2 regions of the uncultured Boseongicola sp. genome follow, and region 2 is predicted to be linked to the other one. Evidence: riboswitches for the same ligand, from Rfam matches in the RefSeq annotation. Region 2 holds a riboswitch; the other holds the start of a gene.

Region 1 (4,366 bases), on a different contig from region 2:
CAAAGGTTCATCGAAACGACCCGGCCCGGCGCATCCACAGCCCAAACCGGAAGAGCCCCGGCGAGATATCCCGCCAAGGCCAGTGTTTTCAGAATGGATTTAGAACGACGCACGAAGCCCCACGAAGACGGATAGACCGGCGGAATTGTACCCCGGAACGGACTCGTAATCCTCGTCAAAAATGTTCTCGATCCGCAAAAATGCATCCCTGTCTTCGCCAAGGCTTTGTGTGAACGTCACATTTGCCAAGGTATAGTCGTCCATCGGTGCGCCAAAGTTTTCCGTATCGCGCACGGACCGCACATCAAACGTCCCGGTGAGAGTGTCGCTTAATGCGCCCGATACACCCAAAGTCACGTCATGGCGCGGCACACGGCTTAACCGGCTGCCCTCGGTCGCAGCATTCGTGAAGGTGTAGTTCGCAAACACATCTGCCGCTCCAATTGTCCATTCGGCCGAAAGTTCGACACCTTTGCTGACCGTGGTGCCCGGCGCTTGGAAATAGGCGCCAAAAGGGCGCGCGGCGGTTACTGCCGTGCCGTCAAACCCGATCAAATCCTGAATTTCGGTGTAAAACAGCGTGGCTCCATAAGACGCATTCTCATAGGCGGCTTCGATCCCAAGATCCGCACTTCGGCTTGTTTCGGGCTGCAGTTCCACAACCTCGGGCGAATACGGACCAAAGCGCTCGTAAAGCGAGGGCGCACGATAGCCGTTCCCGATCGACGCCTTATACGTCAGTGCGCCCGCCCCGCGGTGAACCACGGCAACGCGCCCGGTCGTCTGATCATCAAAATCGGAATAGACGTCGTGGCGCAATCCCAGCGTCACGTCCGTGGAACTGGACAGCGCATAAAGCAGTTCGCCAAATACCGCGCCGTTTGACGCATCGGACGCGGCGCCATCCAATGTCGAGCTCTCCTCGCTCCAATCCGCGCCGAAAGCGAGCGAAACCGCCCCGGACAGATCCGTGTTTCCAAGGTAAACCGCCTTCACACGCTCACCGACGAAATTGTTGGTAAAGGGTGAAAACAGGTCATTCCGTTCGTTCTCAAAATACGAAAGGGACAATTCGTGATCGATCGCCCCGCCAGAAATCTCGGCAAATGCGCGCAGACCCGTGCGGGTCTCATCCAATTGCGCCAAGGGGTCAGTATCCGACTGATCAAACTCTGACGATCCATCGGTATAAAGTCCCGTCAAACCAACCGTCACCGCGTCCGTCAGATTGCGTCGAATTGCCAGGCTCAACTCAGTTTGATCGAACCCATCGGCCTCGTCATTTCCGGGACGCGCCGTAAAGCCATCGCTATGAACGCGCGACATTGTCGCAGCAATTTCACCGCTTTCATCACGAAATCCAAAGCTCAAGCTTGCGTTGGCCGTGCCAAAGCTGCCGACCGCAAGCGACGATTGCCCCGAACGTCCATCCACCTCGGGACGCCACGTTGTAATGCTCACCGCTCCGGCAATCGCGTCCGATCCGTAGACCGTCGTCTGCGTACCCTTCGCCAGTTCGATCCGGCTTGGCATTCCTTGCGTAAACGTGCCGAAATTGAACGTGTTCTGAATGCGCGACGGGTCCGTGACTTCGATCCCGTCGATGGTCACGCCGATGTATTTCCCATCCAGACCACGCACCCGGATCACACTTGATGTTCCAAGCCCACCATTCGATGTCACGCTCACGCCTGGCAAACGATCAAGCGCACCTGCCACGCCAACTTCCGACCCCGCCAAATCGTCGGCGTCCAACACTTCGACCGTTGATCCAGTCCGGTTTACTTCGACCGGGAACAAGCCCGAAAAGATAAACGCTTCGTCCAACTCAATGACGTCCTGCGACCACACCGTCTGCGGCGCAATCACTGCGACAGTTAACAAAAGGATAGACTTCACGCCCATATCCTTACTCCAATGCATTCAGGCAGCGCATTTTGCGCGCCCGTTTTCGATTTAAGTCATTGGAAAGTAATTGCTTTCCGCAAACGGCAAAATCACCGCTGCGGACAGCCGCTGCTTGACCTCACCCCGAGGACAAACTGGGTGACAACCTTGGCAGGTCTCCTGACTTCGCGGGTCATCGCTAGAGCCTGCCTTCCCAGGACATGTGTCCCAGTGGCGCGATCAGCCGTCGCTCGCCGCTTACAGTTGCGGGGGCAGCCGCGGATTAAGGCACATTCGCCCGCACCGCGTTCCCTTTTCACCACCGTATCGAAACACAGCGGAACCAAAGCCCTTCCCGCCTAGGCCCGCGTCCGTTGCCTGTCAAGAACAGGTGGCCGTTTGCACCGCGATTTTGCTATGTCGTCCGCAAAGCTGCAACCCGTGCTGCAAGACGCGCCAACATCTCGTCCAGTACTGTCGAAGCCGTCTGCGATCCGTCTGCTTCGACATAGCACCGGAGCTCGGGCGCGTTACCGGAGGGCCGGATCGTCAGGATTACACCGGCGTCCAGCGTCATCCGCGCCCCATCCGTCGTATCAATCGCCGCGATGGCCCCCAATTCAGGTGGGATCAGACCTGATCCACCCGCCAAAACCTCCGCCACAATCACCGCCGACACGTCGGACGGCACGTCCGTCAGCCGATCCGTCGCGGTTCGCCGTCCAGGCAATCTCAAAACCAACTCCGACACGGATCGCCCCGCAGCGGCCACCAAAACCGCGACAATCGGCAGAACCGCGTCTCGCGTCATCAAAGGCGGCAATCGGCGTCCGTCCAGTTCCGCCTCAAACCCCAAAAGAACCCCGCCGTTTGGCTCGTAACCGATCACAGATCGCGCCCCGTCGGTGATCCGGTCTTGCATCATTTCAATGACATAGGGTGACCCAATCCGACACCGCGAGACCTCTAGAAAGTGCCCCATCGCCTCAACCATCGTATTGGCCGAAACCGTTGTGACGATGTCACGCGCACCCAAAGCCCGCGCCGTAAGCGGCCCCAGAATGTCCCCAGGCACACACAGGCCTGCTTCGTCCGCCAGAAGCGGGCGATCCGCGTCGCCGTCTGTCGAAACCACCGCGTCCAACCGATGCGCGGCCGCCCAGCCCGCCAGTTGATCGCGCACAACGCCGCTGATGGCCTCGGTATCGACCGCCACGAAGGTCTCTGAGCGGCCAAGTGCGACCACGTCCGCCCCAAGCCCTGTCAATATTTCCGGCAAGACTTGCCGCGCGGCCGAACTGTGTTCCCAGACCCCAATCCGCTGCCCCTTCAATGCCCCGGACGCAAAAAACTCTAGATAACGGGCGATATAGGCCGCCGCCGCGCCGCATTTCTCGGTCTTGGCAGGACGGGCTTCGTGCGCAACTCGCGGCCCCTCAAGTGCCTGTAAAAGCGCCGTCTCATCCGCCTTGGTGAACTCACCGTCGCGGGTGTAAAACTTCAGTCCATTGCGATTCGCCGGGATGTGCGACCCCGTCACCATTACCCCTGGCGCCCCGCGCGCGGCGCATTCAAGGGCAAGCGCCGGCGTCGGCACCACCCCGCAATCCAGAACCCGCAGGCCCGCAAGGGCTGCGCCTTCTGCCACCGCACGTAATATCCGGGGCGACGAAGCGCGTAAATCTCGCCCCACAACCAGCACACCATCATGCGGAAATACCTGAACAAATGCATAGACATAGCGGCGAACGACATCGTCGCTCAGATCATCCGCCAAGCCGCGCAATCCAGAGGTTCCAAACTTCACCAAGACATCACGTCCTTTCCGTACCTACGCGATTATACCTAAGCCAGAATATGCCGCCAGTTCGATCTGGTGACCCGCATCGATCCCCCCTAATCTCTCCTGAAATCAAACGGGGGTAAACTATGACATCCATTCTTATCATCGGCGGCGGCGGCATGGTCGGCCAGAAGCTTAGCCACGCACTTGCAGCCACGCCGCTTACAGGGCCCGATGACACAGTCACGCTTTTCGACCTTGGTTTCGCCGAAAACGGAGCCCCCGCCACGACCCGCGTCACAGGCAACGTGACTGATGACGCCCTTGTGGCATCCCTTGTCGCAAAGCGCCCCGATGTGATTTTTCATCTGGCCTCCATCGTCTCGGGCGAGGCAGAAACCGATTTCGACCTTGGCTGGACAGTGAATGGTCGCGCCTTCTGGAATTTCCTCGAAACGGTCCGCGCCGAACACCTGGCGTCGGGCGGCATCTAGCGCCCCCGCGGGGTCTTCACCTCATCTATCGCTGTTTTTGGAGCCCCCTACCCTGACAAGATTGACGACACATTCCTGTGTGCGCCGCAAACATCCTACGGGGCGCAAAAGGCAATTTCGGAGCTCATGCTTTCCGACTTTAGCCGCAAGGGTTTTCTTGACGGTTTGTCCATCCGCCTGCCCACAATCTGCGTGCGCCCCG
Region 2 (4,366 bases):
GTTTTGCGAAAAAGACCCATAAGAACGACGTCAATAACGCGCACGGGGAAGTCCCAGTCGACGCTGGCGCGCTGGGGGACATAGGCGATGCGGTGCATTTCCGCCGCGACGGGGCGGCCCATTATGGTGACTTGCCCGGAGAGCGGCTTGATGATGCCCAGTGCCGCCTTGATCAGCGTGGATTTGCCAGCGCCGTTGGGGCCGACAATTGCGGTCATTTTGCCGGGTTGAAACGTGGCATCGACCGAGAATACGGCCGGCTTCTGGTCGTAAGAGACCGTCAGGCCACGGATCGCAAAGGGACTTTCGCGCAAGAACTGCGCTTCGGCCCGGACATTCTCTGCGTTTGCAATCTGAAGCATTTTGTTTCCTTAGCTTCCTGCGCTCAAAAGGCCATTCAACCCGCGTGCCGGCGCGGTGCCACCCAAAGCGGTGGCGATTGTGGTCGCGTTGTGATCGATCATTCCGACGTAGGTGCCCTCGTAGCTGCCGGGTTCGCCCATCGCGTCGGAGAAAAGCTCTCCGCCGATATTAAGGCTGTGGCCTTGGGCGGCGGCCCCTTCGATGAGAGCGCGGATCGAGCGATCGGAGACCGAGCTTTCGACGAAGACGGCACCAATTTTACGTTCCACAATCATATCGACGAGCGTCGAGATGCGATTCACACCCGCTTCGCTGTCGGTCGAAATACCTTGAATGCCGAGCACCTCAAAACCGTAGGCACGGCCGAAGTAATTGAAGGCGTCGTGGGCGGTGATCAGAACACGGGTTTCGGCGGGAACGGTTTCAAGCGACACCGCAGTGTAAGCCGCGAGTTTAGTCAACTCTGCAATGTAGGTTTCCGCGTTGGCGGCGAAATTGTCCGCAAAATCCGGGGCTGCTTCGCTCATGGCGTCGCGCACGGCTGCAACTGCATAGGTCCAAAGCGCCGGGTCCATCCAGACGTGCGGATCGAAGCGGTCGGCGTAGTCGTCATGGCTGACAAGGTCTTTGGCCGGGACGCCTTCGGCCACGGCGCGCACAGGCGTTTTACGCCCGAGATCAGCCAAAAAGTCTTCCATCTGCGCCTCTAGATAGAGGCCATTCCACAGCACAAGGTCGGCACGTGCCATGGCGAAGATATCTGTGCGAGTCTGGCGGTAACCATGTGGGTCGACCCCCGGCCCCATTAGGGCTTTGACCGTTACAAGGTCCCCGCCGACACGGCGTGCTGTGTCAGCAATCATGCCGGTTGTCGCAACGACAGAAAGCGTTGAACCCTTTGCACGCGCCTGCGCAGCCAAGCTTGCGGCGACAAATGCGCCTCCAATTGCTGTGATGAACTGCCGTCTTTGCACGTGTGGTCCTTTGTACTTAGATTTTTAAAAATGAGAATAATTCGCACTCTCATTACTAATTGAGAACAATTCGCAAGAAGTCAAGGTTTCCGATTGTGAATATTTTCTGGTCGGCAGCAATTCGCGCGTCGCAGATGGACGTTGAGAGGCGCGTGCGGACTTGACTCCTATGGCCCTGTGACCCCATGCAGATTGCGATAGCTTCGGTTCCGGCAGGCGACTGCCGGGCAAAAGGGAACGCGGTGCGGGGGAGAGCCTCCAATTCCGTGACTGCCCCCGCAACTGTAAGCGGCGAGCAACGGCTGAACGCGCCACTGGACGGTAACGTCTGGGAAGGCAGGCCCTAGCGACGACCCGTGAAGTCAGGAGACCTGCCGAGGCGTTCACCCAGTTCGGGGCGCGGGGCGCGTGTACGAGCTACGGTTCTCCGGCGTGGTGGCAGATGTTCGCCGTCCGGAGTGTGATTTCTTCGGATATTTGGATGAGACGTGGCGGCTTTTTTTGGGGCCGTTTTGGGGGTCAGCCATGGCAGTGGCAGACGGGACATCAACTGACTTCAAGGCCTCACGCGATGCGGGTAGCATTGCGTTGGTGCTTGGGCTTTTGGGCCTCGTGCTTTTTGGATTTGTCGTATCGTTGGTTACGGGGCCTTCGGGGATGTCTGTGGCGCGCGGACTGTCGGCGTTTTTTGTCGACAACGGCGGCCCAGAGACGGTCGTGATGCGCGAAATCCGCCTGCCACGCGCAGTTCTGGGCGCTCTGGTCGGGGCGGCTTTGGGCCTGTCCGGGGCCGCAATGCAAGGTTTGTTGCGCAATCCATTGGCCGAACCGGGATTAATTGGCGTTTCAGCGACGGCGGCTTTGGGGGCGGTGATCGCCCTTCAGACCGGGTTGGCGGCGACGTTTGCTTTGGCATTGCCGATCTTCGCGCTGGTCGGAGCCGGTGTGGCAGTTGGCCTGCTGTTGCTGCTGGCCGGGCCACGGGGATCATCACTGGTTTTGATTTTGGCGGGGATCGCGATTTCTGCATTGGCGGCGGCGGCCACGTCATTGGTGTTAAACCTGTCGCCGAACCCCTTTGCCGCAAGCGAGATTATTTTCTGGCTAATGGGATCATTGGCGGACCGCAGCTGGACCCATGTGTGGCTGGCGGGGCCGTTGATTGCTTTGGGCTGTGTGGTTTTGTTTTTGACCGGTCGGGGTCTCGACGCTTTGACCCTTGGCGAAGATGCGGCAGAGGCTTTGGGCGTTCGCATCGGGCGTTTGCGTTTAATGGTTGTGACAGGGACTGCTCTGGCTGTTGGCGCGGCGACGGCAGTTACGGGGGCAATCGGCTTTGTCGGGTTGGTTGTACCGCATATCTTGCGCCCCCTGACAGGCGGGCTGCCGTCGCGATTGTTGCCAGCGTCGGCATTGGGTGGGGCTGCGATGGTCCTTTTGGCCGACAGTGCCGCGCAGGGATTGTTGCCTGACCGGGATCTGAAGCTGGGGGTTTTGACCGCGTTCATTGGCGCGCCTGTGTTCCTGCATCTGATCTTTCGGACACGGAGGGCGGGGCTGTGAGCCTGTTGAGCCTTGATCTTTTGACGGTGATGCGTGGCGGCTGTCCGGTTGTGGATGGTGTTACGCTTGAGATTGGTGCCGGCGAGGTTGTTGGGCTGATCGGGCCAAACGGTGCTGGCAAGACGACGATGATGCGTGGCGCTTTGGGGCTTTTGGCCGCTTCTGGTGGGTCGTCGTTGACGGCCCTTCACGCGCGCGACCGCGCGAAGGCGGCGGCGTGGTTGCCACAGGCGCGCGAGATTGCCTGGCCAGTGTCCGTCGAGACTTTGGTATCGCTTGGGCGATCGCCCTATCTGGCAGGGGGGCGGAAGCTATCGCAGGCCGATCACGAGGCGGTCGCGCAGGCGTTAGAGCAGATGGGTCTGACGGCCTTTGCAAGGCGGGATGCAACTGCATTGTCGGGCGGTGAACAGGCACGCGTTTTAATTGCCCGCGTTTTGGCACAAAGCACACCTCTGATCATGGCGGACGAGCCGGTGGCAGGTTTGGACCCAGCCCATCAGTTCAGTTTAATGCGGGTCTTCTCAAAGCTGGCGCAGGGCGGCAAGTCGGTGTTGGTGTCGATGCATGACCTTGGGTTGGCCGCGCAACATTGCACGCGTTTGGTGATGATCCATCGCGGAAAGTTGGTGGCAGACGGCACACCACGCGAGGTGTTAAGCGACGACCGATTACGCGACGTGTTTCAAGTTTGCGGACGTTGGGATGGCGATGCGTTTCATGTGACAGACGTGTTGGAGGGGGCGGTATGATCGGACCCCAACGCATTGTGTGTCTGACCGAAGAAACGGTCGAGACCCTATATATCCTAGGCGCGGAAGACCGCATTGTCGGAGTGACTGGCTATGCGGTGCGCCCTGCCCGTGTGCGGCGTGAGAAGCCGCGTGTTGGCGCGTTCACCAGTGCTGACGTGCCGAAGATCTTGGCGCTTGAGCCGGATCTGGTCCTGACGTTTTCGGATTTGCAGGCGGATATTGCCGCGGATCTGATCCGGGCGGGCGTGGCTGTGCACGCGTTTAATCAGCGGTCGGTAGCAGGAATTTTCGAGATGATCGCCACGCTTGGCGCGTTGGTCGGGCATGCATCGCAGGCGGATGCTTTGATTGGCGAGCTGCAGGATAATATCTCGAAGGCGCGCACGACGGCGGCCGGGTGGGTACGGCCTCGGGTGTATTTTGAGGAATGGGACGCCCCTATGATTGCGGGGGTTGCCTGGGTGTCAGAACTGATTGCGATTGCTGGCGGCGACGATGTCTTCGCGGATCGTGCGCAGGCACAGGGCGCGAAGGGCCGGATTTTGGATAGCTCGGACGTGATTGCAGCCCGGCCAGATCTGATCCTCGCCAGTTGGTGTGGCAAGAAGGTGCGGCCAGAAAAGATCGCCGCGCGCGCCGGTTGGGCGGCTATTCCGGCGGTGTCACGGGGGCGCATTATTGAGTTGAAATCGCCCTTGGTGCTGGCTCCGG

Evidence for each region. Region 2 has a riboswitch for cobalamin ahead of Q1B15_RS02110 (iron ABC transporter permease). Riboswitches for the same ligand answer to the same signal wherever they lie in the genome.
Region 1: another riboswitch for cobalamin. It lies ahead of Q1B15_RS09985 (TonB-dependent receptor); the one in region 2 lies ahead of Q1B15_RS02110 (iron ABC transporter permease).

Annotation. Positions count from the first base shown of each region.
Region 1 covers NZ_CALJXO010000183.1:8,067-12,432, forward strand. Annotated here, with positions in the region: gene Q1B15_RS09980 (ABC transporter substrate-binding protein) at 1-113, opposite strand, end outside; gene Q1B15_RS09985 (TonB-dependent receptor) at 100-1,905, opposite strand; cobalamin riboswitch at 2,040-2,250, opposite strand; gene Q1B15_RS09990 (phosphomannomutase) at 2,303-3,694, opposite strand; partial or broken gene denD (D-erythronate dehydrogenase) at 3,817-4,366, shown strand, end outside.
Region 2 covers NZ_CALJXO010000038.1:24,277-28,642, forward strand. Annotated here, with positions in the region: gene aztA (zinc ABC transporter ATP-binding protein AztA) at 1-362, opposite strand, end outside; gene Q1B15_RS02105 (zinc ABC transporter substrate-binding protein) at 372-1,310, opposite strand; cobalamin riboswitch at 1,525-1,731, shown strand; gene Q1B15_RS02110 (iron ABC transporter permease) at 1,746-2,900, shown strand; gene Q1B15_RS02115 (ABC transporter ATP-binding protein) at 2,897-3,652, shown strand; gene Q1B15_RS02120 (cobalamin-binding protein) at 3,649-4,366, shown strand, end outside.